Linked DNA regions of Jilunia laotingensis. The protein of the gene in region 1 binds, or shares a complex with, the protein of each later gene. Links are inferred from orthologs where the notes say so. Each region holds a gene or a part of one and is shown in the gene's direction. Other genes may lie near its edges.

Evidence for each region.
Region 2: the proteins of meaB (region 1) and scpA are in contact, whole or in part, in a crystal structure (PDB 8DPB), measured with the Methylorubrum extorquens proteins. The link is inferred for Jilunia laotingensis from one-to-one orthologs. Residues at the interface, in SOR26638.1 of Methylorubrum extorquens: Arg20, Ala21, Ala24, Arg25, Thr28, Ser32, Arg33, Arg34, His37, Thr98, Gly99, Gly100, Ser101, Ile102, Leu103, Lys106, Thr107, Ala110, Ala113, Ile114, Asp115, Arg116, Ala118, Phe119, Ile120, Arg121, Pro122, Pro124; in SOR27001.1 of Methylorubrum extorquens: Glu577, Glu578, Asn579, Asp580, Gly581, Arg582, Arg583, Arg585, His596, Ala604, Ser605, Ala608, Asp609, Gly611, Phe612, Asp613, Val614, Asp615, Ile616, Gly617, Pro618, Leu619, Glu625, Arg628, Gln629, Val631, Glu632, Asn633, Asp634, Glu661.

Annotation. Positions count from the first base shown.
Region 1 is NZ_JACRTF010000001.1:927,239-943,307, reverse strand. What follows is about bases 5,418-8,319. They hold meaB (methylmalonyl Co-A mutase-associated GTPase MeaB), read left to right. Parts: upstream 5,418-6,272; coding sequence 6,273-7,367; downstream 7,368-8,319. Other genes in these bases: H8744_RS03780 (S8 family peptidase), read left to right, coding at 7,373-8,319; H8744_RS03790 (DUF1573 domain-containing protein), read left to right, coding at 5,418-6,255. Also shown: H8744_RS03815 (RNA polymerase sigma-70 factor), read right to left, coding at 1-314; pnp (polyribonucleotide nucleotidyltransferase), read right to left, coding at 477-2,603; H8744_RS03805 (thioredoxin-like domain-containing protein), read left to right, coding at 2,800-3,951; transcription elongation factor GreA, read left to right, coding at 4,130-4,594; H8744_RS03795 (HIT family protein), read left to right, coding at 4,647-5,048; more of H8744_RS03790, read left to right, coding at 5,188-5,417; more of H8744_RS03780, read left to right, coding at 8,320-9,589; H8744_RS03775 (threonine/serine exporter family protein), read left to right, coding at 10,266-11,609; H8744_RS03770 (alpha/beta hydrolase), read left to right, coding at 11,830-12,852; H8744_RS03765 (DMT family transporter), read right to left, coding at 12,955-13,860; H8744_RS03760 (AAA family ATPase), read left to right, coding at 13,953-14,783; H8744_RS03755 (DUF4435 domain-containing protein), read left to right, coding at 14,789-15,787; H8744_RS03750 (mechanosensitive ion channel family protein), read left to right, coding at 15,851-16,069. UniProt on the Escherichia coli protein: Binds and hydrolyzes GTP. Likely functions as a G-protein chaperone that assists AdoCbl cofactor delivery to the methylmalonyl-CoA mutase (MCM) ScpA and reactivation of the enzyme during catalysis.
Region 2 is NZ_JACRTF010000001.1:2,511,305-2,527,437, forward strand. What follows is about bases 7,443-10,408. They hold scpA (methylmalonyl-CoA mutase), read left to right. Parts: upstream 7,443-7,834; coding sequence 7,835-9,982; downstream 9,983-10,408. Other genes in these bases: mutA (methylmalonyl-CoA mutase small subunit), read left to right, coding at 7,443-7,833; H8744_RS09640 (DNA topoisomerase 3), read left to right, coding at 10,235-10,408. In the rest of the region: H8744_RS09610 (choice-of-anchor J domain-containing protein), read right to left, coding at 1-341; H8744_RS09615 (Omp28-related outer membrane protein), read right to left, coding at 394-2,328; H8744_RS09620 (T9SS type A sorting domain-containing protein), read right to left, coding at 2,349-3,671; H8744_RS09625 (putative transporter), read right to left, coding at 4,040-5,707; more of mutA, read left to right, coding at 5,935-7,442; more of H8744_RS09640, read left to right, coding at 10,409-12,349; PorE family type IX secretion system protein, read left to right, coding at 12,820-14,796; H8744_RS09650 (linear amide C-N hydrolase), read left to right, coding at 14,948-15,988; nadD (nicotinate (nicotinamide) nucleotide adenylyltransferase), read right to left, coding at 16,031-16,133. UniProt on the Escherichia coli protein: Catalyzes the interconversion of succinyl-CoA and methylmalonyl-CoA. Could be part of a pathway that converts succinate to propionate.

The DNA of each region.
Region 1 (16,069 bases):
ATCGAATCCGGTTCACAAGCCTCCAAAGTAGATATACGAAGATCAAGTTCTCGCTGTTTATGTGTATTGATTTCATCTTCAGCACGCAAACGTACCTGTTCATGTGCGAGATGATTGAGCGCTCTGTTTTTTATAATGGTAAGCAGTAATGCATGCATGTTGGAATTTTCTTCCCATTTTTCTCGATTCTCCCATAGAGTGATCATGGATTCCATCAATATGTCTTCAGCCTCAGCTTTGTTTCGAACATATGAGTTGGTAAATGACAGAAATTTATCCCGATTTTCTTGAAAGAACCGGGTGAAAGTGTCCATAGTATTGAGTTTGTCCGTTTGAATCATTATCGATTTTAAAGGTCTTTTTCTTTTCTTTGAACAAAGCAACGCATTCTTTTTCAAATAAACAAGTTTATTGCAAAAAAACAGCCGGATCACATGAAATGATCCGGCTGTTTTTATGAATAATATGGTAGTTTCTTATTTCTTTTCCGGTTTGGGTAATAAAACTTTTCTTGAAAGTTTGAATTTACCTGTCTTCGGATCGATATCCAACAGTTTTACCTCAATTTCGTCTCCCTCTTTGATACCGGCCTCTTCAACTGTTTCCAATCGTTTCCAGTCAATTTCAGAGATGTGAAGTAATCCGTCCTTACCTGGCAGGAATTCAACAAATGCCCCATAAGGCATAATAGAGCGTACTTTGCCTTTATATACTTCGCCAATTTCCGGGACAGCAACGATTCCTTTAATTAAGCGCATGGCATCTTCGATACTCTTTTTATTGGTACCGGATATTTCGATACGGCCAATATTGTCAATTTCTTCGATGGTAATGGTGGCGCCTGTTTCTTCCTGCATTCCTTGAATGATTTTTCCACCCGGGCCAATCACTGCTCCGATAAATTCTTTCGGTATAGCCATTGTCTCAATGCGCGGAGCGTGGTCTTTCAAGTCGGCACGTGGTTCCTGAATGGTTTCAGTTATCTTACCAAGAATGTGCATACGACCTTCTTTCGCTTGGTTCAATGCACGTTCCAGAATTTCGTATGACAGACCGTCTACCTTGATGTCCATCTGTGTGGCGGTTATTCCGTCTTTGGTTCCTGTTACCTTAAAGTCCATATCTCCCAAATGGTCTTCATCGCCAAGAATATCAGAAAGCACGGCATATTTTTCTTCACCTGCATTTTTGATTAACCCCATGGCGATACCTGATACCGGTTTCTTAATTTTAACTCCGGCATCCATCAGTGCCAGTGTACCAGCGCATACAGTAGCCATGGAAGACGAGCCGTTTGACTCCAGGATATCTGATACAACGCGTACTACGTACGGATAATCAGCAGGTATCATTCCTTTCAAAGCACGCCATGCCAAGTGGCCGTGACCTACCTCGCGACGGCCAACACCACGTTGTGCTTTAGCTTCACCTGTAGAGAAAGGAGGGAAGTTATAGTGCAATAAGAAGCGTTCTTTTCCATGAGTCAGAACGTCATCGATAATTTTTTCATCCAGTTTGGTTCCCAGCGTAACAGAACTCAATGACTGAGTTTCACCACGTGTGAAGATAGCTGAACCGTGAGGTCCTGGCAGATAACCGACTTCACTCCAGATCGGACGAATTTCATTGGTCTTGCGTCCGTCGAGACGTTTACCTTCATCAAGGATGCAACGGCGCATTGCTTCTTTTTCCACATCATGGTAATAACGATCGATCAATGAAGCCTTTTCTTCCAATTCTTCTTCGCTGAATTGAGCTTTGAATTCTTCGCGTATGGCATCAAAAGCATCCTGACGTTCGTGTTTGTTTTTGTTTCCAGATTGAGCTACAGCATATGCTTTATCATAGCAAGCTTCACGAACAGCTTTGCGTAACTCTTCGTCATTTACTTCATGACAGTATTCACGTTTTATGGTTTTGCCGACTTCTTCTGTCAGCTCCATCTGTGCCTTGCAATGAACTTTGATGGCTTCGTGGGCGACTTTCATTGCTTCCAACAACTCGGCTTCGGATACTTCGTGCATTTCGCCCTCTACCATCATGATGTTTTCATAAGTAGCGGCTACCATGAGATCCATATCCGCCTTCTCAAGCTGATCGAAAGTCGGGTTGATGACGAACTGGCCATCAATACGTGCTACACGCACTTCAGAGATCGGTCCGTTGAAAGGGATATCTGAAACGGCAAGTGCTGCTGAAGCGGCAAGTCCTGCCAAAGCATCAGGCATATCAACGCCATCGGCTGAAAACAGGATGATGTTTACATATACTTCTGCGTGGTAATTATCGGGGAATAAAGGGCGGAGCGCGCGGTCGACTAAACGGCAAGTAAGAATTTCATAGTCAGAAGCTCTGCCTTCTCTTTTGGTGAAACCTCCGGGAAAACGGCCGAATGCTGAAAATTTCTCTTTGTACTCTACCTGAAGTGGCATAAAATCTGTTCCGGGAACTGCATCTTTAGCGGCACAAACAGTAGCAAGTAACATGGTGTTTCCCATGCGAAGCATTACAGAACCGTCTGCCTGTTTTGCCAACTTTCCCGTTTCGAGCGTGATGGTTCTGCCATCTCCCAGCTCGATCGTCTTAACAATTGGGTTGATCATAAAAATTGTTTTATCTATATTTTCTTTCAAAATTCCCGCAAAGATACACATTTATCCTTCTAATATCGTGAAAATGAGATAAAAAGTTACTGCTTATTTGGTTTTTTTTCATAAAAGGGGTGAAGAACAGGGCAAAATGCTTTGACTAATCTTGAAAAGAAGTATATTTGCAGTTTGAAAATAACACGCACAGTTTATGAAAAAGATAACTTTAGTGGCACTTGCTGCTTTGGCTTTGGGTTCTTGTAATAATGGTCCTCAGTTTAATGTAAATGGAGAAGTGGCCGATGCTGATGGAAAAATGCTTTATTTGGAGGCTTCAGGATTGGAAGGGATTATCCCTTTGGATTCGGTGAAGTTAAGTGGTAAAGGCTCTTTCGGCTTTAAACAAGCCCGTCCTGAATCACCTGAATTTTATCGTTTACGTATAGAAGACAAAGTCATCAATTTTTCAGTGGATTCTACTGAGACAATTGCTATTAATGCGCCATATACGGAATTTGCCACGGCTTATATAGTGGAAGGGTCCGAGAATAGTCGGAAAATAAAAGAATTAAGCTTGAAGCAGGCGAGATTGCAGCAAGATGTCAATGAGTTGTTGAATGCGGCTCGGGCCAATAAAATAAGGAATGATGTTTTTGAGGATAGCTTGTCTGCATTGGTCAACGATTATAAGAATGACGTAAAGATCAATTATATTTTTGCCGAACCCAATACGGCTGCTGCGTATTTTGCTCTGTTCCAGAAATTGAATGATTATTTGATTTTTGATCCGTTAAACAATAAAGATGATATCAAATGTTTTGCAGCGGTGGCTACGAGCCTTAATAATACGTATCCTCATGCGGTTCGTTCCAAAAACTTATATAATATTGTGATAAAAGGAATGAAGAATACCCGTACTCCGGTAAAAAAGACCATTGAAATACCTAAGGAAAAAATAGTAGAGACCGGGCTTATTGATATCAGTTTGCGCGATTTGAAAGGCAATATCCGTAAATTGACCGACCTGAAAGGTAAAGTCGTATTGCTGGATTTTTCGGTTTATCAGACCCAGACCGGTGCGCCTCATAATCTGATGTTGCGTGACCTTTACAATAAATATGCAAGTCAGGGATTTGAAATTTATCAGGTATCTTTGGATGCGGATGAGCATTTTTGGAAAACATCAGCAGATAACCTGCCTTGGATATGCGTGCGTGACGGTAATGGAGTATATTCAACAAATGCGGCCGTGTATAATGTTCGCCAGTTGCCGGCTTATTTCCTGATCAATCGGAAGAATGAGTTAAGCGGTCGTGGAGAAGACATAAAAGATCTGGATAGTGCGATCAAGGAATTGCTCTAGGGTGTTATTATATAGAAGTTTTCGTTTAAATATGTTACATAGCATTGGTTTTTACTTGACACGTATCGTTTAAAAGCCTATCTTTGCAGAAATAATTATAGGAAGAGGGTTCCAACATGGCTCATGTTGGAATTCTTTTTTGTTTTATATGACCGAAAATAAAAAAGGAGGAAAAATCATGGCTTATATGTCAGAAGAAGGTTACAAGAAATTAATGGCAGAACTGAAAGAATTGGAAACAGTGGAGCGCCCCAAGATTTCTGCCGCAATAGCTGAAGCGCGCGATAAAGGAGATTTATCGGAAAATGCAGAATATGATGCTGCCAAAGAAGCTCAGGGGATGCTTGAAATGAGAATCAATAAGTTGAAAGCAGTGATTGCTGATGCTAAAATCATCGATGAATCCAAACTCAAAACTGATTCTGTGCAGATTTTATGTAAAGTGGAACTGAAGAATATGAAGAACGGCATGAAGATGGTTTACACGATCGTTTCTGAAAGCGAAGCAAATCTGAAAGAGGGGAAGATATCCGTAAATACCCCTATAGCACAAGGCTTGCTAGGAAAGAAAGTGGGTGATATCGCTGAAATTCAGGTTCCGCAGGGTAAAATCAATCTTGAAGTAGTGAACATTTCGATTTAACACAAAGGCAGGTCTCCTTAAAGGAGCTTGCCTTATTTTATATAGTAAGGTTATGGCAACAATATTCAGTAGAATTATCGCAGGTGAAATACCCTGCTATAAGGTGGCGGAAGACGATCGTTTCTTTGCTTTCCTTGATATTAATCCGTTAGTACAGGGACATACCTTGGTTGTTCCTAAACAGGAGATTGATTATATTTTTGATTTAAACGACGATGACTTGGCAGCTATGCACGTTTTTGCAAAGTCGGTAGCCCGTGCCATTGAAAAAGCTGTTCCTTGTAAACGTGTAGGTGTGGCTGTTATGGGGCTGGAGGTTCCTCATGCTCATATCCATCTGATTCCTATTAATAAAGAGTCGGATATGATTATTTCCAACCCGAAACAGAAATTATCCGATGAAGAGTTCAAGGCAATTGCCACTGATATCCAGCAAGCATGGATGAATAAATGATTTTTCTTCCCTTTTAGAATGATATGATAAGCAGAGGCGTATTGTCCGATAGAAGGATAGTACGTCTCTTTTTCTTTCAATCCGTTTTGTTTCTCATTTAAAACTCCTACATTTGTGCTATAATATAATAATGTAAAGCATGAAACGTAGTTTATTCTCAATAATTACTCTCTTTTTCATCACTTTGTTTGTTGCTGCCCAACCACGAATCTCGTCTAATAAAGAGACGCATAACTTCGGGCAGATAGAGTGGAAGCATCCTGTGAGTGTGGAATATATCATCACCAATACAGGCGATAAACCCTTAGTCTTGACCAATGTCACCACATCCTGTGCCTGTTCGGTTGCGGATTGGACTAAAACACCTATTGCTCCTGGTGATAAAGGATTTGTCACCGCTACTTTCGATGCCGAAGCTTTGGGACATTTTGAAAAGACGGTCGGTATCTACAGCAACGCTCAGCCCAGTCTGGTTTATCTCAAATTTACAGGTGAGGTGGTTCGTGAAGTGACCGATTACACAAAGACGCACCCTTATACGATTGGTTCAATTCGTTTGGATCGTAACGAATTCGATTTTCCTGATGCACATCGTGGGGAGAAGCCGACAATAACTTTTAGTGTTGTTAATCTTTCAGGGAGTCCCTATGAACCTGTACTGATGCACCTTCCCCCTTATTTGAAGATGGAGAAGAGCCCTGAAGTACTTCTTAAAGGCAAGAAAGGTACAATCAAATTAACGCTCGATACGGAACAACTTACCGATTTGGGACTCACCCAAACATCTGTCTACCTGGCCCGTTTCTCAGGCGATAAAGTTGGTGAGGAAAATGAGATTCCCGTATCGGCTATTCTTCTTCCCGATTTTACCGGTATGTCCGAGCAAGACCGCCTGAATGCTCCATCTATTAGCCTGTCTGAAACCAATATCGATCTTAGTGCCCGTCTGGCAAAGAAAAACAAAGCTTCGCACGATATTGTTATAACCAACACGGGGAAATCGCCTTTGCAGATTAATAAATTGCAAGTATTCAATTCTTCTGTTGGCGTAAGTTTGAAGAAAGCACTTCTGCAACCGGGTGAAAGTACGAAACTGCGTGTGACTATCCATCGGAAAAACGTTGGTAAGAAGAAACATCACCTGCGTATTCTGATGATCACGAACGATCCCGTTCAACCGAAAGTCGAAATTAATGTAAAACGATAAATCTAAATACCATTACCATGGAACATCCTGAAAACAGTGAAGAATATAAAGGGCTGGTTGTTAACAAAGGTATCGAACAGCCCGCATCAGTGAATCCTTATCTGAAACGTAAACCTCGGAAACGTGAGCTTTCCGTAGCTGAATTTGTGGAAGGGATCGTAAAGGGCAATATAACGATTCTTAGCCGTGCCGTGACACTTGTGGAAAGTGTAAGACCTGAACATCAGGCTATTGCTCAGGAAGTAATAGAGAAGTGTTTGCCGTATTCAGGCAATTCGATTCGCATCGGAATCAGCGGTGTTCCCGGTGCCGGTAAAAGTACTTCGATCGATGTTTTCGGATTGCATGTGCTTGAAAAAGGAGGGAAGTTGGCAGTCCTTGCCATCGATCCGAGCAGTGAGCGTAGTAAAGGCAGTATCTTAGGGGATAAAACCCGTATGGAGCAGCTTTCCGTTCATCCCGATTCATTCATTCGTCCCAGTCCATCGGCCGGTTCATTGGGAGGCGTTGCGCGCAAGACCCGTGAAACGATTATTCTTTGTGAGGCAGCAGGATTTGATAAGATTTTTGTTGAAACTGTTGGAGTGGGGCAGAGCGAGACTGCCGTACATTCAATGGTGGATTTTTTCCTGTTGATTCAGCTTGCAGGTACGGGAGACGAGCTTCAAGGCATAAAGCGAGGAATCATGGAGATGGCTGACGGTATTGTCATTAATAAAGCCGATGGAAATAATATTGATAAAGCTAAACTTGCCGCATCCCAGTTCCGCAATGCATTGCATCTTTTCCCTGCTCCTGATTCGGGATGGACTCCGCAAGTATTGACTTACTCCGGTTTCTATAATATCGGAGTGAAAGAAATCTGGGACATGGTGTATGAATATATCGACTTTGTGAAGGGAAATGGCTATTTCGAATTTCGCCGTAATGAGCAAAGCAAATATTGGATGTATGAGAGCATCAACGAACAGTTGCGTGATAGTTTTTATCATAATGCAAAGATTGAATCGATGCTGGCGGAGAAAGAACGCCAAGTGTTGAGTGGCAATCTAACCTCATTTATTGCTGCAAAAGCATTGCTGGATACTTATTTTGAGGATTTACGAAAATAGTAAATATGAAGACGAAGAAAGTCTTTCTTTTCTTGGTTTGTGCATGTATCGCTCTTTTGGTAGATGCACAAACCAAAATTACTCCCTATACCCGCTTATTTCTGAAAAAATATTCCCAAACAACGGATACTGTTTATCATAGCCATTCGTCATTCCCCAAGCCGTCTCTGCGAAATGGCATACCGACCATAGGCGCTTTTATTGAATTGAAAGAGGGTGCGAATGTTGAAGAAGCAATCAGCTTAGGTGCTAAAGTGTGTTGCAGAGTTGGAAACGTATTGACTGTAGAGATTCCGGTGGATAAGATTACGGCACTTGCCGAATCGGACGCTATCAAGCAGCTTGATGTGGAGAAGCCTGTAAAACCGCATAATGATGCAAGCCGGCATTTAACAAAGGGGGAGTTCGTGCAGGATGCCACCGGCTTGAAACAACCCTATACCGGATCGGGAGTGATCGTCGGTATTTGTGATACGGGCTTCGATTTCAATCATATTTCATTTATGGATACTGACGGGCGGTTACGCATAAAACAGGTTTATATGCCTGAAGATAACACAGGTACTTCTCCTTCTTTTGAATTGGAGGGTGAGACGTTCATTTTGCCCGGTTCGGAGTACACTGCCCCGGAGGAGATAAGCCAGCTTACTACTGATAATCCTAACCAGTCCCACGGTAGCCATACCTTAGGTACGGCAGCAGGGGCTTACTTGGGAAACAATTTTTATGGTTATGCAACCGAAGCCGATATTGTATGTTGCGGTATGCCGGAAGAGGCATTGACGGATGTAAATATTGCTAATTCCATAGCATATATATTCAGATATGCCGAAAGTGTCGGCAAGCCGGCCGTCATAAATGTCAGCCTTGGCGGGCATGAAGGGGCGCATGACGGTACGTCTTTTTTGCCTCGGATGTTTGATGGTATATGCGGGAAGGGCAAGCTTATTTCTGTTTCGGCAGGTAATAATGGGGGTACTCGGGTACATTTAACCGGGCAATTCACCGAAAAGGATAATGAATTGAAGACATGTGTATGCCCAGGCGATTTCAATGGATACGTAGATGCTTGGAGTAAAACGAGTAGCCCTATAGGAGTGAAAATGTTTGCGTATAGATCGTATTACCCGGAAAAAATCGTCTATGAGACTCCACTATTCTTTCCTGGAGGAGAAGGAGAAGTCGTTTATGATTCTTCTAAGATGCCGGAATTGGCTCGATACTATCAAGGAACGATTGCGTTTGCTTCGGAGATCAATCCGTATAATGGTAAATTCCACGTCCTGATTGAATCAGAACTGTCTAAAGTGGAATCTTCCGAAGCGGCTTATAATGTGTTGGGTTTCGCGTTCGTCGGTGATGCCGGTGAGCAGGTGGATGCCTGGGTGGGCGATCGTTATGAGTTTTTCAGCCAAGGCTTTGGCCTTGGAGGAGACTATGATTACTCTATCAGCGACTTGGCGACAGGGGATAGTACCATAACGGTAGGTGCGTATAACTCTAAGAATTTTTATAAATCGATTGGTGGGCAAGAGATTAATTACGGTGAATCCATGCCATTGGGCGAAATATCCTATTATTCGAGCTATGGTCCTGATATGCGAGGCGTTCGCAGACCGGATGTGATTGCTCCGGGAACTTTTGTAACTTCAGCGGTCAACGGATATGACAAGAACAATGTGGAACTGAATCACGGAATGTTAGCGGCAGAAACAGAAGCTAACGGCAGAAAGTACCACTGGGGAAATATGTGGGGCACGTCTATGGCGGCACCTGCCGTTACCGGCATCATTGCGCAATGGCTCGAGGCTGACCCGAATCTGACACCGGCACGTGTCAAAGATGTCCTGAAGAAGACTGCTATCAGAGATGAATATACCACTTTCGAAAATGCGGAACTTTGGGGATTCGGCAAGATTGATGCCTATGCCGGACTGCTCGAGATACTGAAAGGCATTACCGGGCTGGAAGCGGAAAGGAACATTAATAAAGTGCTTGTTTCGAATCCTGTAGACGGCAGTTTTCAAGTTTTTGCACCCGGTGAAACCGGCAAGGTGTCTGTGAATCTGTACAGTCCGGGCGGTGTATTGTTATATACCACCACCCAGTCTGACGGAGGAACTGTACAAGTCGATGCCGGAAAACTCCGGGGAACAGGAATAAACATTCTGCAAGTAACCGGGGAGAAAACGAACTACCGGACTAAAATATATTTGGAATAAGATGCAGCTGTCACTAATAGGTTGAAATCTTGTCTATCCGTCTTTTCTGTCTTTTTCTCTCCCGCATTCGCCTTTTCTGCCTTTTTTTATTGGATAGGCACCAGAGGCGGGTGGGTGAAAGCACCAAATGCTTGGCATATCGTCTACTGAATCCTTAAAAGGGGAATGTCAATAAATTTCAGCTTTTGATACTTGTGCTTTAAGATCAAACTTACAAACTTATGTGGCTGATAGTCAATGCTGATTGATGACCGTTTTTTCCTCACCGATGAACGACCTCTTCCTCGGTGATGAAGACCTTCTTCCTCGGTGAGGAAGAGGCTCCTCATCACCGAGCAACGATGCCCTCAGTTGGGGGCTTTGCTTATGTAATAAGATTTCACTCGCTTCCATGATTAAAAGATGACTGTGACAAGCTGTTTTCCCCATTCCACTGGAAGAAGTATTGCCGTATTTTGTCTTTTCGTGCTATCTTTCATGGCTATAGTAGATAGTGCTTTATACTCAAACGGAATTGGTTCGCGGAAATTGAGGCTTCCAATGGTAGTAAATCAATGCAGGTGTGAGTTTGCTTTTTTGCAAACCAATTCTGATTTACTATAAAAAGAAAGTTGTAACTTTGCACCCCCAAAAGCAAAACAGGAAAATAAATATTATAGAGATGACTACAAATAAGATGATGACTGAGCAAGAAGAACAACTTTTGCTTCTACGCCGTAAACTAGACTTATTGCTTCGTACCGGTAAATTGCTAATGGAAAGCGCGGCAGACACCAATCGAATTGTGCGGAATATGAACCGTGTTGCAGCTTACCTCGGTCTGCCGGAAGATAAATTGCATATCGATGTAAGGTATACGATGTTGATTGTTAACCTGAGTGATGAGGCGCATTCTTTTTCCAAGTTCCAGAAATGCGAATCACATGGCATTAATATGACGGCCATTTCCGCTATCAGCAAACTTTCCTGGCGTGCCATAGAGAAGGATTATTCTCTCGACCAGTATGAAGAAGAGTTGGAAAAAATCCGTAAGCAACCACGCAATTATACTCCTTACGTAGTTGCTATTGGGGCTGGTTTCGCCTGTGGTGGATTTTGCAAATTGTTCGGTAGCGACTGGATGGCCTTTTTATTAGCTTCCATTTGCGCTTTCGCTGGTTTCCGTGTACGTGCGCGTCTTCTTGAGGCGGGGCTTAATGTATATATGAGTATCGGTGTGGCAGCTTTTGTCTCTACTTGTCTGGCTTATCTTTCATCATTTACAGGTTGGTCGTCCACTCCTTATCTTCCTTTGCTGGCATGTGCCCTGTTTATTGTCCCCGGAGTTCCTTTGATTAATTTTGTGGATGATATGATTGATAACTACTTGTTGGTCGGTATCACCCGTGCCGCCAATACGGTGATGATGGTTGGAGCGATGGCTTTCGGTATTGTGTTGGCTATTCGCCTGTGTGTGATGGAGGATGTCAGTATCGATAAGAAGTTCAGCGAGCTAAGTATGATCCCGCACGATCCTTATTATGTCTATGCCATTGCCGCTGCCATTTCTGCGATGGGTTTCTCGATGATATTTAATATCCAGCGTCGTTTGCTTTGGGTTGTTGCCTTAGGAGGTATTATAGCGGTATGTACCCGTAATTTTGTTAATTTCGAGTTGGGGTTTGGTCCCGTCATCGGCTCGTTCATGGGAAGTTTTGTTGTTAGTCTGATTGGTGTCAAAGCCGTTCATTGGTTTCATGTCCCCAACCATGTATTGTCCATTCCTTCGGTTATACCGATGATTCCCGGTGTACTGATGTTCCGTTCGCTGCTCGGTTTTATCGGCATGCATGGTGTAGTGGGGGAAGTGACCTTTGCTTTCTTCAATGGCATCAATTCAGCCTTGATCATTCTTTGCATTGCACTGGGCGTAGCCGTTCCGAATATCTTTGCCCGTCGGTATATCGCTAAAGACCGTCAGAAATTTCTTCAAGAAGAACTGCAAAAGCGTAAAGCACGTGGCAAATTCCTGGAATGGTAGGAATAAGGAAAGAAATCCGTAAATCAGGTAGTTATATCCGTAATTGGGGTAGGTGGCCACTTGTTGCAATCCTTTAACTTTGCAAAGTGAAATCAATAAAATTACAGGTGGCATGAAAGATATCAATTTGACAAAACGAAAGCTGTGTGTCGTAATGTTAGCATGCTTTTGCATCATGGGAAACTTGTCTGCTGCAAACTCTACCGGAGAGATTGTTGCAATGAAGAATCCCGCCCAAATGGCAGATGATAAATTTAATACTGATATAACGATGAACGGAAATCTGAATTTAGTGGAGGAGTGGGATAAGGTGTTCCCACAAAGCAATAAAGTGAATCACAGCAAAGTGACTTTCCGTAACCGCTACGGGATCACACTCGCTGCCGATATGTACATACCGAAAAATGCGACAGGCAAACTACCCGCCATTGCCGTTTCAGGTCCATTTGGAGCCGTAAAGGAACAGTCGTCGGGACTTTACGCCCAGACGCTTGCCGAGCGTGGGTTTCTGACTATTGCTTTCGATCCATCGTACACAGGCGAAAGTGGTGGCGAGCCCCGTTATGTGGCTTCTCCCGACATCAATACGGAGGATTTCAGTGCTGCGGTCGATTACCTTTCAACGCGCAATGATGTCGATCCCGAACGAATCGGTATCCTCGGCATTTGCGGCTGGGGTGGCTTGGCTCTCAATGCAGCGGCTATCGACACCCGCATTAAGGCAACCGTAACTTCGACCATGTACGACATGAGTCGCGTCAATGCCAACGGCTATTTCGACTCGATGGATGCCGATGCCCGTTACGAGCTTCGTAGGCAGCTTAACACCCAGCGGACTGAGGATGCGAAAAAAGGTACGTATGCTCTTGCCGGAGGTGTGGTCGATCCTCTTCCTGCAGATGCTCCGCAGTTCGTAAAAGATTACTACGATTACTATAAGACCGGACGCGGCTACCACTCCCGTTCGCTAAATTCGAACAATGGCTGGAACAAGACTTCGGCTTTGTCATTCATCAATATGCCTTTACTCACATATAGTGATGAAATCCGTAGTGCTGTACTTATGATTCATGGTGAAAAAGCTCACTCTCGTTATTTCAGCGAGGATGCTTTCAAGAAGTTGCAAGGCAACAACAAGGAATTGGTGATTATTCCCGGAGCAAACCATGTGGATTTATACGATCGGATGGATGTAATACCTTTCGACAAGTTGGAAAGATTCTTCAACAATTATCTGAAGTGATTATACAAAAGCAAAAGACATCGCAATCGACGGATTTTTGGAATAGGTCAAGACGTGTGAATCGTTCCTTCCGATATCCGTCGTTTTTATAGGCGAGTTGGATCAACGGCTGATAAGATCCGCTCTCGATTTGCTTTGTGTCACGATGTAGACCCCTAGGAATACAAGTCCGATGGCTAAGCCTTTTGCCCATCCGAAAGTGCCTACTCCCATGATGACCGCTGCGATGGAAGCTACAATCGGTTGGACGTAATTATACATGCTCACTACGGTTGGGCGTAATAGTTTCTGTGCCGTCATCACGCAGATATAGGCGATGAAGCTTCCCCCTAACACTACATACGACACTTGGAAGATAGCCGTGGCAGATATGGTTTCCCATTGGATGATTGCTATGTCATTATAGGAAAATGGAATATAACACATCGAGGCGTATATGAACATCCATTTGTTGATTGTCACGGCAGAATATTGTTGTGTCAATCCCTTGAATACGGTCAGATAGATGGAGAAACTGAGCTGTGCCAGCAAGCATAGCAGATCTCCCCAAATACTGCTCCCCCCATTTGCAGAAGTCTGACTGCTCAGTATTAATATCAATGCCCCCATTGCCCCGACAAAGATACCCAGTACTTTCTTGTTTGTTATAGGCTCTTTCAGGTAGATGGCAGCCACAATCATAGTGATAATCGGCAAAGTGGTAGTCACGATGGACGCATCGATAGGCGATGTGAGTGACAATCCGAAAATGAACACGCCCTGATTGAATACTAATGCGAATAGTGAAGCGAAGAAGATCTTCAACATGTCTTTAGGGGGTACGTGTTCTTGTCGGCAAAACACGGAAAGAATCCAGAACGCTGCCGCTGCCCCTACCATACGGAATGTCGTGACCGAAAGTGCGGAAAATTCCTGCAATGCGGATTTGCCGATCGGGGACATCAATCCCCACATGATGTTGGCAGTCAGGGCAAACAGATGCCCTTGCGTATTCTTGCTGATATTCATCTTTTTTGTTACCTTTATCGAAAACTCCGGCAAAGGTAACTATTTTATCATTTGATTTCTCTATATTTGCCTTGATATAAAGCAAGAACAGTATGGAAAAACAGGCCAATTATATCAGGCGCATTGAAATAACCGGGTTATGGGGGCGATACGACATCGCCTGGGATCTGAATCCGGAGGTAAATATTCTTTCGGGCATCAATGGGGTAGGGAAGACAACCATCCTCAACCGTTCCGTGGGTTATCTGGAAGAACTTACGGGAGAAGTGAAAAACGGAGTGAAAGACGGAGTGTCGATTTATTTCGATGATCCCGAAGCGACTTTTATCCCTTATGACGTGATCCGCAGTTACGACCGTCCCCTCATCATGGGCGATTTTACCGCCCGGATGGCCGACAAAAATGTAAAGTCGGAACTGGACTGGCAACTCTATCTTTTACAGCGCCGCTATCTGGATTATCAGGTGAATATCGGCAATAAGATGATCGATCTCCTTTCCGGTAATGATGATGAACAGCGAAAGAAAGCTGCCGGGCTGTCCCAAGCCAAAAAGCGCTTTCAAGACTTGATAGACGAGCTGTTCAGTTATACCCGGAAAAAGATTGACCGGAAACGGAATGATATCGCTTTCCATCAGGACGGTGAACTTTTGTTGCCTTATAAACTCTCTTCCGGAGAGAAACAAATGCTTATTATCTTGCTGACCGTATTGGTTCAGAACAACGAACATTGTGTCCTTTTTATGGATGAACCGGAAGCATCGCTCCACATCGAATGGCAGCAGAAACTCATCGCCATGATCAGGGAGCTGAACCCGAATGTGCAAATCATACTGACAACCCATTCACCTGCCGTCATCATGGAGGGATGGCTTGATGCCGTAACGGAGGTAAGCGATATATCTACTAACATTAATCATTGAATCCCGTGGCACGAAATTTACGCGACAATCTGACTTCTGCTTATTTTGATGCGGCTCACAAGCTTTACCCTAAAAAGTCGCGCCGTAGGATTGTGGCTTATGTGGAAAGTTACGATGATGTGCCCTTTTGGCGTACTTTGCTGGAAGAGTTTGAGAATGATGAATGCTATTTTCAGGTAATGCTTCCTTCCGCCACTTCGTTGGCAAAAGGGAAGAAGATGGTGCTGATGAACACTTTGAATACGGATGAGTTGGGCAAAAGCCTTATTGCCTGTGTCGATAGCGATTATGATTTCCTGTTGCAGGGAGCTACGTCCACTTCCCGTAAAATAAACCGGAACCGTTATATCTTCCAGACGTATACTTATGCCATCGAGAATCATCATTGCTTTGCGGAAAGTCTTCATGAAGTATGCGTGCAAGCTACTTTGAACGATCATTCATTGATCGATTTCCCGGCATTCATGAAACGTTATTCGCAGATCGCCTATCCTCTGTTTCTGTGGAACATCTGGTTTTACCACCGTCATGATACCCATACGTTCACAATGAGCGATTTCAATTCTTACGTCCGGTTGCAGGATGTAAGTCTCCGCCATCCCGAACGCGCGTTGGATGCCATGCAAAGGGTGGTTACGGCTAAACTGTCCGAGCTTCGGAAACGCTTTCCGCATTTCATCGGGGAGGTGGATGCTTTAGGTGTCCGGTTGCGTAAGTTAGGCTTAGTGCCGGAAACCACTTACTTATATATACAGGGACATCACATCATGGATAATGTGGTGATGAAGCTTCTGATCCCTGTATGCACGGCATTGCGCAGAGAAAGGGAACTGGAGATTAAAAAACTGGCAGAGCATAATTTGCAGTTCCGCAATGAACTGACGTGCTATCAGAACAGCCAGATCAGCGTGGAGGTGATGCTGCGGAAGAACAGTGCTTATAAATCCCTATATTTGCATCAGTGGCTACGCGAGGATGTGAGGGATTTTCTTGAAAAGGGATAATGAAGTTAAACAAACGGGTAATTCAGCTGTTACCCGGTTATGATAGCAACTCAAACGATACAAATGGAAGAGATTACAACTTTTATAAAAGACGAACTCCTCTCATGGGGGCTGAGTCAGTCATGGGCTGACAGTTTTACGAAAGCTATTATTCTGGTTTTTATTCTGGCTATTGCATTCCTATGCGATGCCGTTTGCCGTCATGTGATCCTGAAAGTGGTGGCGAAGCTGGTCAAACAGACTAAAGCGACTTGGGACGATATCGTTTTCGACCGTAAAGTG
Region 2 (16,133 bases), 1.6 Mb from region 1 along the record:
GAGAATTTAGAGGTTGATCCGGCAAAATAGTTCTTGGAGGTATAGCTATCGCGTAGTTTAAACAACCACGACTTATCTATACTAAAGCCAACCTCCTGCATGTCGGAGGAAGGAGTTAAACCGTCTAATTTATATGGAGTTACCAGGCTTGTGACCTCGTCCATATCTTGAAAGTCACAAAGAAATATGATTTCATCGCCTTCTTTGTAGGGCTCGTTCGGATCTGTTATTTCTTCTGGTGGAGAGGGCAGGGGCTCGTTTTCATTATTACATGATGAGATAACGAGAGCAGTCACTGACAAAGTGAATGTTGCAAGTACGAAAAGATTCTTTAATTTCATATTCTTCAATATAAAGTGATTAATATTATTCAAGGCTAACTATTTACTTCTATTAGAGGTTTAACTTAAAGGTTTTTTGTCTGTTTCTTGAGCTTATGTATAAGACATAACTTCCTTTGGGGAATTTTTCCAGGGAAATACGTTGCTTATTCCCGGAATCACTTAGCAGGCATTGACCATCCATGGAGTAAAGCTTTATTTTGTCATATCCGGTGGGGATACAAACAAAACTTCCTTCACGGATGATTTGTAATTCTTCGGTAATTTGTTGATGCAGATCGGTTGGGAATAGTGATCTTAAACTGAATGTCTCTGCATTGTATACGTGGCAGTTGTTTCTGTTTTCCGGATCATAATTACCGATGAAAGCTATGACATTCATATTGTCTGTATTCCATGTTTCAGGAATATCTACGCTGTAATCAGCTGAAAATCCTTCTGCGATGCTTATCGGGTCGCCCCATGTGCCGGTAATGCCTTTTCGGGCAATGTGACGGTGATAAAAGCTTTTGTTGGAACCAACCTGTGATGTGGAAAAAACGCTGTCTTCTGTAAGAAATAGGAATAAACGTTCGTTACCTTTGGGGGGAAGAGGTAATAATTCTGTCCCGTAGACGTGTATATTGATCGTGCGTTCGTATGTATTATTCTTCTCTACGTTTAAATGAACGGATGCAAAAGCCGGAGCTTTTAAAGCATTGGCATAAATAGTGGGGAATACTTTTTCTTTGATTTCTATTACGGGTGTTTCAACATCGTAATATTCGGGATAATTCTCCCACATATTATTTCTATCAAGCATCATTGCCGGTGCGTGATGCCGGTCTGGACGATAAAACCATTCATATTCAACGCTTGTAGGAATGGTGAATTTATCATCATAAAAGCCGGAATGGTGGCCTAATTCTATTACGCGCTGGTCTCCTTCGAGTTCTTTCGATAAATAATAGTGGGCAGAAGGACAGCTTGAACAGCGCTCGGTAGAAAATACTTCCAGCAGAACCTTCCTTTCTGTGAATTCATTTCTACACAATAGGGTGACGGTACGACTTGAATTGTCTGTCATGTCTTGGTCGGGGTATCCATTGATATTTACTACGGATAAGGTCAGGTCAGGATTTCCCTCTTCTGCTAGTTTTAATCCGCTTATATGGAAAGGTGCTTCCGTGTGGCTTTTGATATTCAAACCTTGTAATTCTTCTTTATATTGTTCTGTACCTACTTGATAAATATATTCAAGGCTATGGATGGTTTCAGTCCCCAGGTTGCTGATCTTGCCTTCAAAGGATATTGGGGTGTTGGTGAGGCTATAATATGGCATTTTTACTTTCTTCAACCGAATGTTATGTTTGGGAAGTTTGCTTCCGCCTTCTACAATAGCATATAATGCGGCACTATATCTGTTTACGTATTTTTCCCATGTATTATCTCGTTGATTAATCCATTCTTCATTATCCTCTTTAGCTTCAGTGTAGCATAATGTGGAGGCTCCTTTTATCATGTAGCCTATGTAGATAGGCTTTCCATCGGGTATGAATGGCTGGTCGAGTGTGATCCGATTCCAATTGTTTTTCGTAATAGTGGAAGATTGAATATAGTCGTATGGTTCTTCTAGCCGATGCGTTATAAATATTTGCAGTGATTCAATCGACTTATAATTAGCTATACCTATGTATAACTCTTTTATTTGGCAGTCTTTATACATTTGCATGGTAGATTTAGGATAATATAATGCAGCACCTCCGCTTAGACTATTATTATATATGTTTTCATAGACTACGATGGGGATATTGCAATTTCCTAATATAAGGGAATCAACTCTTTCGATATCTGATGTGGAAGTTTGTGCCGCAATTGGGTTGTGGCAGCAAAGAGTTGCGAATAGAATGAAAGCTTCAATGGTAAATTTCATGGTGAATTTCATAGTGAACATAGGATGTGCGAAAAGAGCATCCGGTATTTCCCACCGGGATAATACCGGATGCATCAATTATTTATTAAGCAAGATTATCGTTTGAAGACTTTGAATGACTGGGACTGATTGCCATTTACAACTTTGACAATGTACATTCCGCTTGGAAGTTGGCTTAAATTTATAATATGACCTTGTTGGTTATCTTTGGTTACACAACTTCCTGTAGTACTATAAACACATACTCCCGTATAACTTCCCGTAATGAATAATTGACCGCCTGAACTTAGACTGACACTGTTTTTATCGACATTCTGTTGCTGAATGGAAGTTATTTCACCTCTGCTTTCTTCAGATAATTCAATTACATACGGTACACTGAATGCCCCCATGTCATTTGCGCATATTCCACTTCCTGCAAGGATCTTAGCGTCTGCGGAGCAAGCTGTTACCGTACTTATGAATTTGTCTGTATCGAGTTTCAAGAATTCCTTCAGTGTCGATTCTTCACCATCTTTAATGATTGACGCATCTCCCCATACACTGATGGAACCAAATACGCAATTGTCGTTAAGTGAACAACCAATTGGCCCCTCGGATATATATTTCAATCCGTCTTTCTCATTATATATGAATCCGTGTAAGATAGCGTCATCATCAGTGATATATCCGGTTACATTTCCTTTCGCGTCAACGTGGCTTGCGATACATTCCAGAAAAAAGCGGTCTTCATTTTCCATATCAGGCTCATAAAGTTTTTTTAATTCTCCATTTACTATGATTGCTGCTATGCGATCTCCCATTGAAGACTCTGTCCATCCTGCAATGATGCTTCCGTCATTACTGATATCGTAAAGGTAAAAGCCTTGCCCTTCAAGTTGTAAATCGGGAAATTCCTGTAGCTTGCCATCGATCCATAGAACAGGGCGGAACTTACCTTCATTATAATAAATAGTTCCTCCTATGATTTTTCCATCGGCAGAAAAAGCTTGAGCAATAGGTGCATAATCAGAATCCTTTCGTCTGCTTTCTTTTATGTCTTCAGGAACGGGTAAAGAATGCCATTCTCCATCTTTTAAATATCCGGGTGAGTATATTCCATCTTCATTTTGGAATGAACCGAGAATTGTTCCATTGTCATCCACATCGTTTACCAGTACGCTTTCTCCTGCTCCTGTATCTATCATTGCCAGCTTCTTGCTAGTTGCATCCCATACATATCCTGTTTCCATGAAGATGTCATCATAGCCCACCGCATATTTTCCATTTGGGGATACATTGAGAATCCCTCCTCCCAATAGAATATCATCATCAATTATTTCATCGAAATAATACAATGTTGTTTGTTCCTGTGCCTGCAAAAGGGAAACATTTAAGCTGATTGTAAAACAAAGAGCAAGAAGTAATAATCGTTTCATAAGCTTTTTAAGTTTTTAGTGATTACTGTTTAATTATTAAAATACGTGCAATTATAATTAATATAATTGAAATAAAATGCGAATTAACACATTTTGTGTTTGATAAATAAAATAATTTGTTATAGAACTGACTGTGGAAATTTAAGAAGTATGATGAAGTGTTTCTTATTAGATTCTTCGCTTTTACTGCTATTTGTAAAGATGTTTTTTTATTGGTAAGAGCCGGGAAATTGCGTGTAGATAGTTTTATAAATAAAGGTTGTTAAGGTATGGAAAGGGTAATAAAGGCAGTTTTGATTATAATAAAATGCGCCATGATCTTAGGTTATAAGTAAGATCATGGCGCATTATTTCGAGTACTTCTTTTATTACATCATTAGTAGTAGTATCATTTGTCCTGCGAGAATACGTAAAAACATTGTTAATGGATATACTGTTGAGTATCCTACTGACGGGGCATCGTTGTTAGATACTTGATTTGAATAAGCAAGTGCCGGTGGATCCGTATTACTTCCTGCTATGAGACCCATTAGCGTATAATAATTAACCTTATAATATAAACGGGCAATTGCACCTATTATCAATAAAGGGATTACGGTAATAAGGAAACCGTATCCTACATATAATAATCCATCACCTTCAACCACCGTATTTACGAAGTTTGCACCCGCTTCAATGCCCACGCTGGCGAGGAAAAGTACAATACCGATTTCCCTTAACATTAGATTGGCACTCATAGTCGTATAGGTGACGAGATGTAACTTATAACCAAAACGGCCGATGAGAATAGCTACGACAAGCGGACCACCAGCTAATCCCAGTTTTACCGGAGTCGGCATACCCGGAAACGCTATCGGAAGGCTTCCTAAGAAAATTCCTAGGAAGATACCAATGAAGATAGTGACAATGTTCGGATGATCCAGACGTTTCAGAGAATTGCCTAACACATTTGCAAACCGTTCTACCGCATCTTGTTCTCCTACTGTCATTACGCGGTCACCGACTTGTAATGTCAGATTGGGATCTGCAAACAAATCCATACCTGAACGGTTGACGCGAGTCACATTCACACCATACATGCTACGGAAGTGCATTTCACCTAACTTTTTACCGTTAATCTCTGATTTAGTAATCAGTATTCGACGAGACACCATCGGGGTGTCTTGCTTTTCCCAGTCTACTTGAACTTCTTTTCCGATAAAAGCTGTGATCGCTTCCGCGTCCTCTTCGGAACATACGATGTAAAGTTGGTCTCCCATATGGAATACAGTTTCATGGTTCGGTATATTGACATGCCCTTCGTGACGGATACGTGAACAGACGAACGAACGACCTAGAAACTCTTTTACTTGAATCAATTTTTTCCCATTGATGGACTCATTACGTACCTCAAGATTCATCAAATGCGGTTTATGTTTCAGATGCTCGGCATCTGCATTGCTTAGTTCCTCTTCTTCTTTGGCCATGTTCACGCGGAAGATGTAGCGTATGGCAATGATAGAGCCAATGATGCCGACTACACCGAGCGGATAAGCACATGCATACCCCAGCGCTATTTGCGGACCATTATAGTTGAGCTGGGTTAACGCTTCCTGTGCAGCACCAAGTCCCGGAGTGTTTGTCACTGCTCCGTATAAGATGCCCACCATCATTGGAAGCTCTATGCGACCATTAGCAATAAAATAGATTGTCAAGGCCACGGCAATATTCAGAGCTACGATACCTACGGCAAGCAGGTTTAATGTCATTCCTCCTTTCTTGAATGAAGAGAAGAAACCGGGGCCGACCTGCAGCCCGATGCAAAATACGAAGAGAATTAATCCGAATTCACGGATAAAATGCAGAATGTGCGTATCACCGGTAAATCCGAAGTGTCCCATCAGGATACCGGTGAATAAGACAAAGGTGACTCCCAATGACACTCCGAAGATCTTGATCTTTCCGAGAAGTACCCCGCCGGCAATCACAAAAGCATAAAGGAAGACGATGTGTGCCACGGAGTTGGAGTCCCATAATAAATTTTGTATCCAATCCATAGTAGTTTTTATAAATTGCCGCAAAATTAATTATAACGGTGGAGGTAATCAAATAAAACGTCTTTTTTATTTATCTGTGACATCTTGTAAGCCTTTAGTGCGAATTTTCTCTAAAAAAAGTATTTCGTTTGAAGTATTTGTCTATCTTTGCCTTGCTATTAACAACACTTAGAAAGATTCATTAAGATAAAGATATTACTAATCTTATTTTAAACTTATAATAAACTATGGCAGACAGTAAAGAAAAACTCTTCTCTGATTTTTCTCCCGTTTCTACCGAACAGTGGATGGAGAAAGTGACAGCCGACCTAAAGGGCGCTGATTTTGAGAAGAAACTCGTTTGGAAAACAAACGAAGGCTTCAAGGTAAAACCTTTCTATCGAATGGAAGATTTGGAAGGGCTGAAAACGACCGATGCTCTTCCCGGAGAATTTCCTTATTTAAGGGGCACTAAGAAAAACAACAATGAGTGGTTCGTTCGTCAGGAAATTAAAGTAGAATGTCCGAAAGAAGCTAATGCAAAGGCGTTGGATATCTTGAATAAAGGTATTGATTCTCTTTCCTTCCATGTAAAAGCATCCGATCTGAATGCCGAGTACATCGAAACTTTATTGAAAGATATTTGTGCGGAATGTGTAGAGCTAAACTTTGCTACTTGTCAGGGGCATGTGGTTGAACTGGCTAATCTATTAGTTGCTTATTTCCAGAAGAAAGATTATGATTTGACAAAACTGCAAGGTTCTATCAATTATGACTACTTCGATAAGATGTTGGCCAAAGGCAAGGAAAAGGGTGATATGGTACAGACAGCGAAAGCTTTGATTGAAGCCACTGCCCAGTTGCCGAAATATCGTGTGCTGAATGTCAATGCCTTGACGTTGAATAATGCCGGTGCTTACATCTCTCAAGAATTGGGATATGCACTCGCATGGGGAAATGAATATATGACCCAGTTGACCGAAGCCGGACTTCCTGCTGCACTTGTTGCCAAGAAGATTAAATTCAATTTCGGTATCAGTTCCAATTACTTCCTTGAGATCGCTAAGTTCCGTGCTGCCCGTATGTTGTGGGCAAATATCGTGGCTTCATACAATCCTGAATGTCTACGCGATTGCGAGAACAAAGGCCCGAAGGGTGAATGCCGTTGTGCTGCCAAGATGCGGATACATGCAGAAACTTCTACTTTTAACCTGACTTTGTTTGATGCGCATGTTAATCTGTTACGTACACAGACTGAAGCCATGTCGGCTGCATTAGGCGGTGTGGATTCCATGACGGTTGTTCCTTTCGATAAGACATATGAGACTCCGGATGATTTCTCCGAACGTCTGGCTCGTAATCAACAATTGTTATTGAAAGAAGAATCGCATTTTGATAAAGTGATTGACCCGGCTGCAGGTTCTTATTATATTGAAAACCTAACGGTATCCATCGCTAAGCAGGCATGGGAATTATTCCTGTCTGTCGAAGAAAAAGGCGGTTTTTATGCTGCTGTAAAGGCTGGAACTGTTCAGGCTGCCGTAAACGAGAGCAATAAAGCTCGTCATAAAGCAGTGGCACAACGTCGCGAAATACTATTGGGAACCAATCAATTCCCGAACTTCAATGAAAAAGCAGGTGACAAGAGACCGGTTGAGGCGAAATGTTGCTGTGGCGGACACGATACTTGCGAAAAAGATGTCGCAACACTGAATTTTGACCGTGCTGCCAGTGAATTCGAAGCGTTACGTCTTGAAACCGAAGCATCCGGTAAACGTCCGAAAGCATTTATGCTTACTATCGGTAATTTGGCTATGCGCCAGGCTCGTGCCCAGTATTCTTGCAATTTCTTGGCTTGTGCCGGATATGAGGTAGTTGATAATCTCGGTTTCGAAACCGTTGAGGCCGGTGTAGAAGCAGCGATGGCTGCTAAGGCTGATATCGTTGTGATTTGTTCTAGCGATGATGAATATGCACAGTATGCTATTCCTGCATTCAACGCTCTGAACGGCCGTGCTTTGTTTATCGTTGCCGGTAATCCTGAATGTGCTGAAGAGCTGAAAGCAGCCGGTATCGAGAACTTCATCCATGTACGTGTCAACGTGCTTGAAACACTTAAAGAGTTCAACGCTAAATTATTGAAGTAAGATGAGAAAAGATTTTAAAAACTTAGATATCTACGCAGCATTCCAGCCCGCCAACGGAGCTGAATGGCAAAAGGCTAACGGAATCGAAGCTAACTGGAAGACTCCGGAACACATCTGCGTGAAGCCTGTTTATACAAAAGAAGACCTTGAAGGAATGGAGCATTTGGAATATGCTGCCGGACTTCCTCCATATCTGCGTGGTCCGTATTCAGTGATGTATACTCTTCGTCCTTGGACCATCCGTCAGTATGCCGGATTCTCCACTGCAGAGGAATCAAATGCATTCTATCGCCGTAACCTTGCTTCCGGACAGAAAGGTTTGTCAGTGGCATTCGACTTGGCTACTCACCGTGGCTACGACCCAGATCATGAACGTGTAGTTGGTGATGTAGGTAAAGCCGGTGTGTCTATCTGTTCGCTTGAGAATATGAAGGTTTTGTTCGATGGCATTCCTTTGAATAAAATGTCGGTATCCATGACCATGAACGGTGCCGTACTTCCGATTATGGCATTCTATATCAACGCAGGATTGGAGCAAGGTGCCAAACTTGAAGAGATGGCAGGTACTATCCAGAACGATATCTTAAAAGAATTCATGGTGCGTAACACTTACATCTATCCGCCTGCATTCTCAATGAAGATTATTTCCGATATCTTTGAGTATACTTCACAGAAGATGCCGAAGTTCAACTCCATCTCCATTTCCGGTTATCACATGCAGGAAGCAGGTGCTACGGCAGATATCGAGTTGGCATATACGTTGGCTGACGGCTTGGAATATCTTCGTGCCGGAACGGCTGCAGGTATCGATATCGATGCTTTCGCTCCGCGTCTGTCATTCTTCTGGGCTATCGGAACTAATCACTTCATGGAGATTGCCAAAATGCGTGCCGCACGTATGCTTTGGGCTAAGATCGTGAAACAGTTCAATCCGAAGAACCCGAAATCATTGGCATTGCGTACTCACTGCCAGACTTCCGGTTGGTCGCTGACCGAACAAGATCCGTTCAACAATGTAGGACGTACTTGTATCGAAGCTATGGCTGCTGCGCTCGGACATACTCAGTCATTGCATACCAACGCATTGGATGAGGCTATTGCCCTGCCGACTGATTTCTCCGCCCGTATTGCACGTAATACTCAGATTTATATTCAGGAAGAAACTTATGTTTGCAAGAACGTTGACCCATGGGGCGGTTCTTACTACGTGGAAACCCTGACGAATGAATTAGCTCATAGTGCTTGGGAGCATATTCAGGAAATTGAAAAGCTGGGAGGTATGGCAAAGGCTATCGAAACCGGTATTCCAAAGATGCGTATCGAAGAAGCAGCAGCTCGTGCCCAGGCTCGTATTGACTCCGGATCACAGACGATTGTCGGAGTGAACAAATACCGTCTGGAGAAAGAAGCTCCGATCGATATTCTTGAAATCGATAATACTGCTGTTCGTCTGGAACAGATTGAGAACCTGAAACGTTTGAAAGAAGGCCGTAACCAGGCAGAGGTAGACAAGGCGCTGGCTGCCATCACCGAATGTGTGAAGACAGGCAAGGGTAATTTGCTCGAACTGGCTGTAGAAGCAGCCCACGTTCGTGCTACACTGGGTGAAATCTCATCTGCTTGCGAACAAATAGTAGGACGTTATAAAGCAATAATCAGAACGATATCAGGCGTGTATTCATCAGAAAGCAAAGGTGACGCTGACTTCAAGCGTGCCTGCGAACTCACCGAGAAGTTTGCGAAGAAAGAGGGTCGTCAACCCCGTATTATGATTGCCAAGATGGGACAGGACGGTCACGACCGCGGTGCCAAAGTTGTGGCAACCGGTTATGCTGACTGCGGTTTTGATGTGGATATGGGACCGTTGTTCCAGACTCCTGCCGAGGCTGCCCGCGAAGCTGTGGAAAACGACGTTCATGTAGTAGGTGTTTCTTCACTGGCTGCTGGACACAAGACGTTGGTTCCGCAAATCATTGAAGAGTTGAAGAAGTTAGGTCGTGAAGATATTGTAGTTATTGCCGGTGGCGTAATCCCTGCGCAGGACTATGACTTCCTCTATAAAGCTGGTGTGGCTGCCATCTTTGGTCCCGGAACTCCGGTGGCTAAAGCTGCTTGCCAGATTCTTGAAATCCTGATGGACGAAGAATAAAAACAAGTCTTTAATATGTTAAAATAAGGGCGGGGTATTGTAAAATGCCTCGCCCTCTTTATTAAAGAATGTTGTATCTGATGCTTTTATGACCTCATAGTTTGCTAATTTGCAAGAAATCCCTACCTTTGCAATGTGTTTTTCATAGTATTAGATTTAAGGTTAACAAAGGTTGGAGTACAGCGGTACTCCTTTTTTTTTGCCCATACCTTAAAATTATCTACCTTTGCACGGTTTAATAATGAATAAAGAATGATAGTTTGCATTGCCGAAAAGCCCTCTGTGGCGCGTGATATAGCCGACATACTCGGAGCCAGGACCAAAAAAGAAGGATATATTGAAGGGAACGGATACCAAGTGACATGGACATTCGGTCATCTTTGTACACTGAAGGAGCCGCACGAATATTCTGCCGGATGGAAGTCGTGGAGTTTGGGCAGTTTGCCTATGATTCCGCCACGTTTCGGAATCAAACTGATTGAAAACCCAACCTACGAAAAGCAATTCCATATCATTGAAGGCCTTATGCAGCAAGCCGACGAAATCATCAACTGTGGTGATGCCGGCCAAGAGGGAGAATTGATCCAACGGTGGGTGATGCAAAAAGCGGGAGTTCGTTGCCCGGTAAAGCGGCTTTGGATTTCCTCATTGACGGAGGAAGCTATCAAGGAAGGATTTGCCAAATTGAAAGATCAGTCCGATTTTCAACCCTTGTATGAAGCAGGCATGAGCCGTGCCATCGGTGACTGGTTGCTGGGTATGAACGCAACCCGTCTTTATACGGTTAAATATGGGCAAAACCGTCAGGTGCTTTCCATCGGGCGTGTACAAACACCGACTTTAGCATTGATTGTGAATCGCCAACAAGAGATTGAGAATTTTCAACCCAAGCAATATTGGGAACTGAAGACTGTCTATCGGGATACCACTTTTTCAGCCCTTATTCGTAAGAGCGATGAAGAACTGGCAGCTGAGGAAGAGAAATCAGGTGGAAAGGTGAAACGAACCGAGAACCCAGGTATCGATCCCATTGCCAGCAGCGAGGAAGGAGCCGCTTTGGTGGAACGTATCAAAGACTTGCCTTTCACAGTGACTTCTGTCGCCAAAAAAGATGGCAAGGAATATGCCCCCCGTTTGTTCGACCTTACCTCCCTACAGGTAGAGTGTAATAAGAAATACGCTTATTCGGCAGACGAAACCTTAAAACTGATCCAATCGCTATACGAAAAGAAGGTGACGACTTATCCGCGTGTCGATACGACTTTCCTTAGTGATGATATTTATCCCAAATGTCCTGCTATATTAAAAGGATTGCGTGATTATGAAATCCATACGGCATCGCTTGAGGGTACGAAGCTGCCTAAGTCTAAAAAGGTGTTCGACAGTTCGAAAGTGACCGATCACCACGCTATCATTCCAACGGGTGTTTATCCGCAGAATCTGACGGACATGGAGCGCAAGGTTTTCGATCTGATTGCCCGGCGGTTTATCGCAGTGTTCTACCCGGATTGTAAGATATCCACCACTACGGTGATGGGTGAAGTCGATGCGATTGAATTTAAAGTGACGGGTAAACAAATTATTGACCCGGGTTGGCGTGTAGTCTTTGCCAAGGAGGTGAATGATGCATCAGACGAGAAAGAGGGTGAAGAGGAAAATGTACTGCCTGCTTTTGTGAAAGGCGAAAACGGGCCTCATATACCTAATCTGGCGGAAAAGTGGACGCAACCTCCCCGTCCTTATACCGAAGCGACCTTGCTGAGGGCAATGGAAACGGCAGGTAAGCTGGTCGATAATGATGAATTACGTGATGCGTTGAAGGAGAACGGTATAGGCCGTCCGTCTACTCGTGCTGCTATTATTGAGACGCTTTTTAAACGCAATTATATCCGTAAGGAAAGGAAAAACTTGATAGCGACCCCGACCGGGGTGGAATTGATCGGACTTATTCATGAAGAGCTGCTGAAGTCTGCCGAACTGACGGGTATCTGGGAAAAGAAACTTCGTGAGATAGAAAAGAAAACATATAATGCTCGCCAGTTTTTGGAAGAGTTGAAACAGATGGTAGGTGAGATCGTGATGAGTGTTTTGAGCGATAATACCAACCGTCGTATCACGATCCAGGAGGCGGTACAGGCAGCACCGGAGAAAGAGAAAAAGGAAACAAAAAAACGGGTTCGGAAACTGTCTGCACCCAAAGAGAAAAAAAAGGATGGGGTGGCGGTAGCTTCTTCCGCTGATTCGTTGGAAGGAAAAATATGCCCGGTCTGTGGGAAAGGCGTCATTTTGAAAGGGAATAAAGCTTACGGTTGTTCGGAATGGAAGAACGGATGTACTTTCCGTCAGTCTTTTGATTCGGAAGGTTGATATTGTCGATTTCGGGCGACTTCTATTTTTGCTCGTCAGGTACGTTTGAATATTCTGAGGTTACTTTTGTGTTTTATCTGTTGAGAATTATTCTTCACCCTTGTGGAAGGGTGGCTTGCAAAGACTTTGTATAATATTGAATAATCTAAAAAATAAATCATTGATAATCAGATGATATTGATGGCTATTTTACCTCGGTGATCAACGACCTCTTCCTCGGTGATGAACAGCCCCTTCATCGGTGACTAAGCCGCCCTTCATCGGTGATCTCCAAGGTAGTCCCCGGTGATGGAGAATATCAGGAATGCCGGACACTCGTCCATGTAAACATTATTCTTTGGATCCGATCTAAAGAGACGAGAGAAGAATGCTCTATCCCCTCCTTCAACGAACCATGTTTCGGGTTAGCCACTGCTTTTTATGTTTCTTCCTGACAATAAATCAAGCCTATTTAAGTTTATATATTCAGTATGTTCCGCAATTTCATTTATTATATACTTGTCCTTTTACTATTTACTTCCTGTGGTGCAGGGCGTAGTCTGAAGAAAGCCGAGCAAAGTTATGCACGCGGTGAGTATTTTGATGCCGCGAAATATTATAGAAAGGCTTATGCCGCCACTCCTGCAAAACAACGGAAACAGCGCGGTGTGATAGCTTATAAGATGGCGGATTGTTACCGCCTTATCAATTATACAGTACGTGCAAAGGGGGCTTATATGAATGCCATCCGTTACAATTATCCCGATTCGATCACCTTTTTTTATCTCGCTGAAAGCCAACGGAAAAACGGAGAATATAAGCCCGCTGCCGCTTCATATAAGACTTATCTCGACTTTCGCCCGAATGATACGCTGGCATTGAACGGTTTGATATCCTGCCAGTTGGCGCAGAAATGGAAGGAGCATCCTACGCGATATACCGTGAAGCGTGTCCCCATCTTCTTTTCCCGTCGTGCGGATTACTCCCCCATGTATGCCGGAGAAGATGCGGATATTCTGTACTTCACTTCTACCCGAAACGAAGCAAAAGGGAATGACCTGAATGGCATAACCGGCATGAAAAGTGCCGATATATTCCAGTCGAAGCTTGACGAGAAGAAGAACTGGCAGAAGCCCGAACCGCTGGAGTCGGAAGTCAACAGCGAATATGAAGACGGTGCCTGCACCTTTTCTGCGGACGGGAAAACGATGTACTTCACCCGTTGCCGTACCTCTCCCGAATCACCGGTATATGCCGAAATATATTCATCTGCCCGTACGGGAGCCAATTGGGGAACACCGACCAAGTGTGCCATATTGAACGACTCGCTTTCTTCCGTTGCCCACCCTGCCATGTCTCCTGTCGGTGATTTCCTTTATTTTGTCTCCGATATGCCCGGAGGCTATGGCGGACTTGACCTCTGGCGTATCAATGTAGTGCAAGATGGTTTCGGATATGTTGATAATCTCGGGCCGGAAATCAATACTGCCGGAGATGAAATGTTCCCTACTTTCGGACCGAAAGGGGAACTGTACTTTTCCTCCAACGGCCATCCCGGTATGGGAGGACTTGATATCTTCCGGGCTGTACAGGATACGCTGTCAGGGAAATGGAAAGTTGAGAACATGCGTTCACCCCTGAATTCAGCGAGTGATGATTTCGGAATGACCTTCGAGCCGGGACATCCGCGTGGATTCTTCTCCTCCAACCGGGGGGATGCCCGTGGTTGGGATCATATCTACAGTTTTGAACTTCCCGAAGTCAATCACGTCCTTACGGGTTGGGTGTATGATAAAGAAGGCGATCCTTTGCCTGATGCCTTGGTGACTATAGTCGGTGATGACGGTACATATTTGAAAATCAACGTAAAGAAGGATGGCTCTTTCGTGCAACAGCTCACTCCGGGGCAACGTTATGTCATGTTGGCCTCTTGTCGCGGCTTTCTGAACGGGAAGCAGGAGTTGACTACCGATACTGCGCAGGTAGATCGCAATTATGAAGCAGAGTTTCCGTTGGCATCCATCACGCGTCCGGTACTGATAGAGAATATCTTTTATGAATTCGACCGTGCCGACCTGACACCGGCTTCTACTACCGCACTGGACGAGCTTATCCGTCTGTTGAATGACAACCCGAACGTGACCATCGAACTGGCCGCCCACTGTGACTATAAAGGCAATGATGCATATAATGAGCGTTTGTCTCAAAGGCGTGCCGAGTCGGTGGTACGCTATCTGATCAAAGGCGGCATTGCTAATGACCGTCTTACGGCAAAAGGTTATGGAGAGTCGAAACCTAAGGTGGTCAATAAGTCCGTACTGAAGTCTGCCCCCTTCCTCAAGATCGGAGATGTATTGACCGAAGAGTTCATCAAGACATTGCCACTCGACCAGCAAGAGATATGCAATGCCATCAACCGTCGTACCGAATTCCAAGTATTGCGTACCACTTACGGGCTTTATCAATAAAATCTTTCCCGTTTATAAACTTCATTATCACTACATTTGTTGTTGAGGGTAGTATCAACAAAGGCCAGTTGAATGAGCGATCCACCCGGTCGGTCGTTGAACTGGACGATTAATTTATTAAAAGAAGATGATGGTGTTTAAAAAGCAAGTGATGCCTCTATTGGCATTGGCTGCTGCGCTCTCAGTGAACGTGCAGCAATCGGAAGCCTGTACCCGTGCAGTGTATGCCGGTCCGGACAATATGATAGTGACGGGACGTACGATGGATTGGAAGGAAGATATACAGTCCAATCTTTATCTTTTCCCCCGTGGTATAAAACGGGCAAGCTTTGATCAGGGAGATTTTCTTACCTGGACTTCTAAATACGGCAGTATCGTTGCTTCGGCCTATGATATCGGTGTGTGCGATGGCATGAATGAGAAAGGGCTTGTGGCTAACCTGCTCTTTTTGCCCGAATCTATTTATGTGCGTCCGGGCGACACGCGGCCGGTTATGGGAATTGGCATCTGGACTCAGTATGTCCTCGATAATTTCGCCACGGTGCGTGAAGCTGTGGAGGAACTGAAAAAAGAGACTTTCCGCATCGATGCTCCTCACTTGCCGAATGGTTCACCTGCTACTTTGCATATGTCCATTTCCGATGCGACGGGCAATAATGCCATTCTCGAGTATATCGATGGTTATCTGGAGATTCATGAAGGCAAAGAGTATAAGGTGATGACTAATTCTCCAAGATATGACTTACAACTGGCTGTCAATGATTATTGGAAAGAGGTGGGCGGTTTGCAGATGCTGCCCGGCACCAACCGTTCAAGCGACCGCTTTGTGCGGGCCTCCTTCTATGTGGATGCCATTCCGCAGATATCCGATCCTAAGATTGCCGTCCCCAGTTTGTTGAGCGTAATTCGTAACGTGTCCGTGCCGTTCGGCATTTCTACTCCGGATAAGCCTTATATCTCTTCCACGCGGTGGCGTTCTGTTTCCGACCAGAAGGATAAAGTTTACTATTTTGAATCGACTCTGACTCCTAATCTCTTTTGGGTTGATATCAAGAAAGCGGATTTTAGCCCGAATGCAAGTATTAAGAGGTTGCTTCTGACCGGAGGCGAGGTTTATACCGGTGATGCTTATAAGGATTTCAAGGATATCAAGACATTTACGTTCCTGTTCAGGTTGCCGGAAATGAATTGAGAATCGAGAAGAAAGAATCGAGAGAGGAGAGGGGAGTTTAGGTTAGGGCAGCCGCAGGGATTGGATGTATTGATATACGTTCGGATGAAGGAAGTAGCGTATGTCTTTCCCGGCAGCGAGTGAATTTCGGATGAAGGTAGAACTT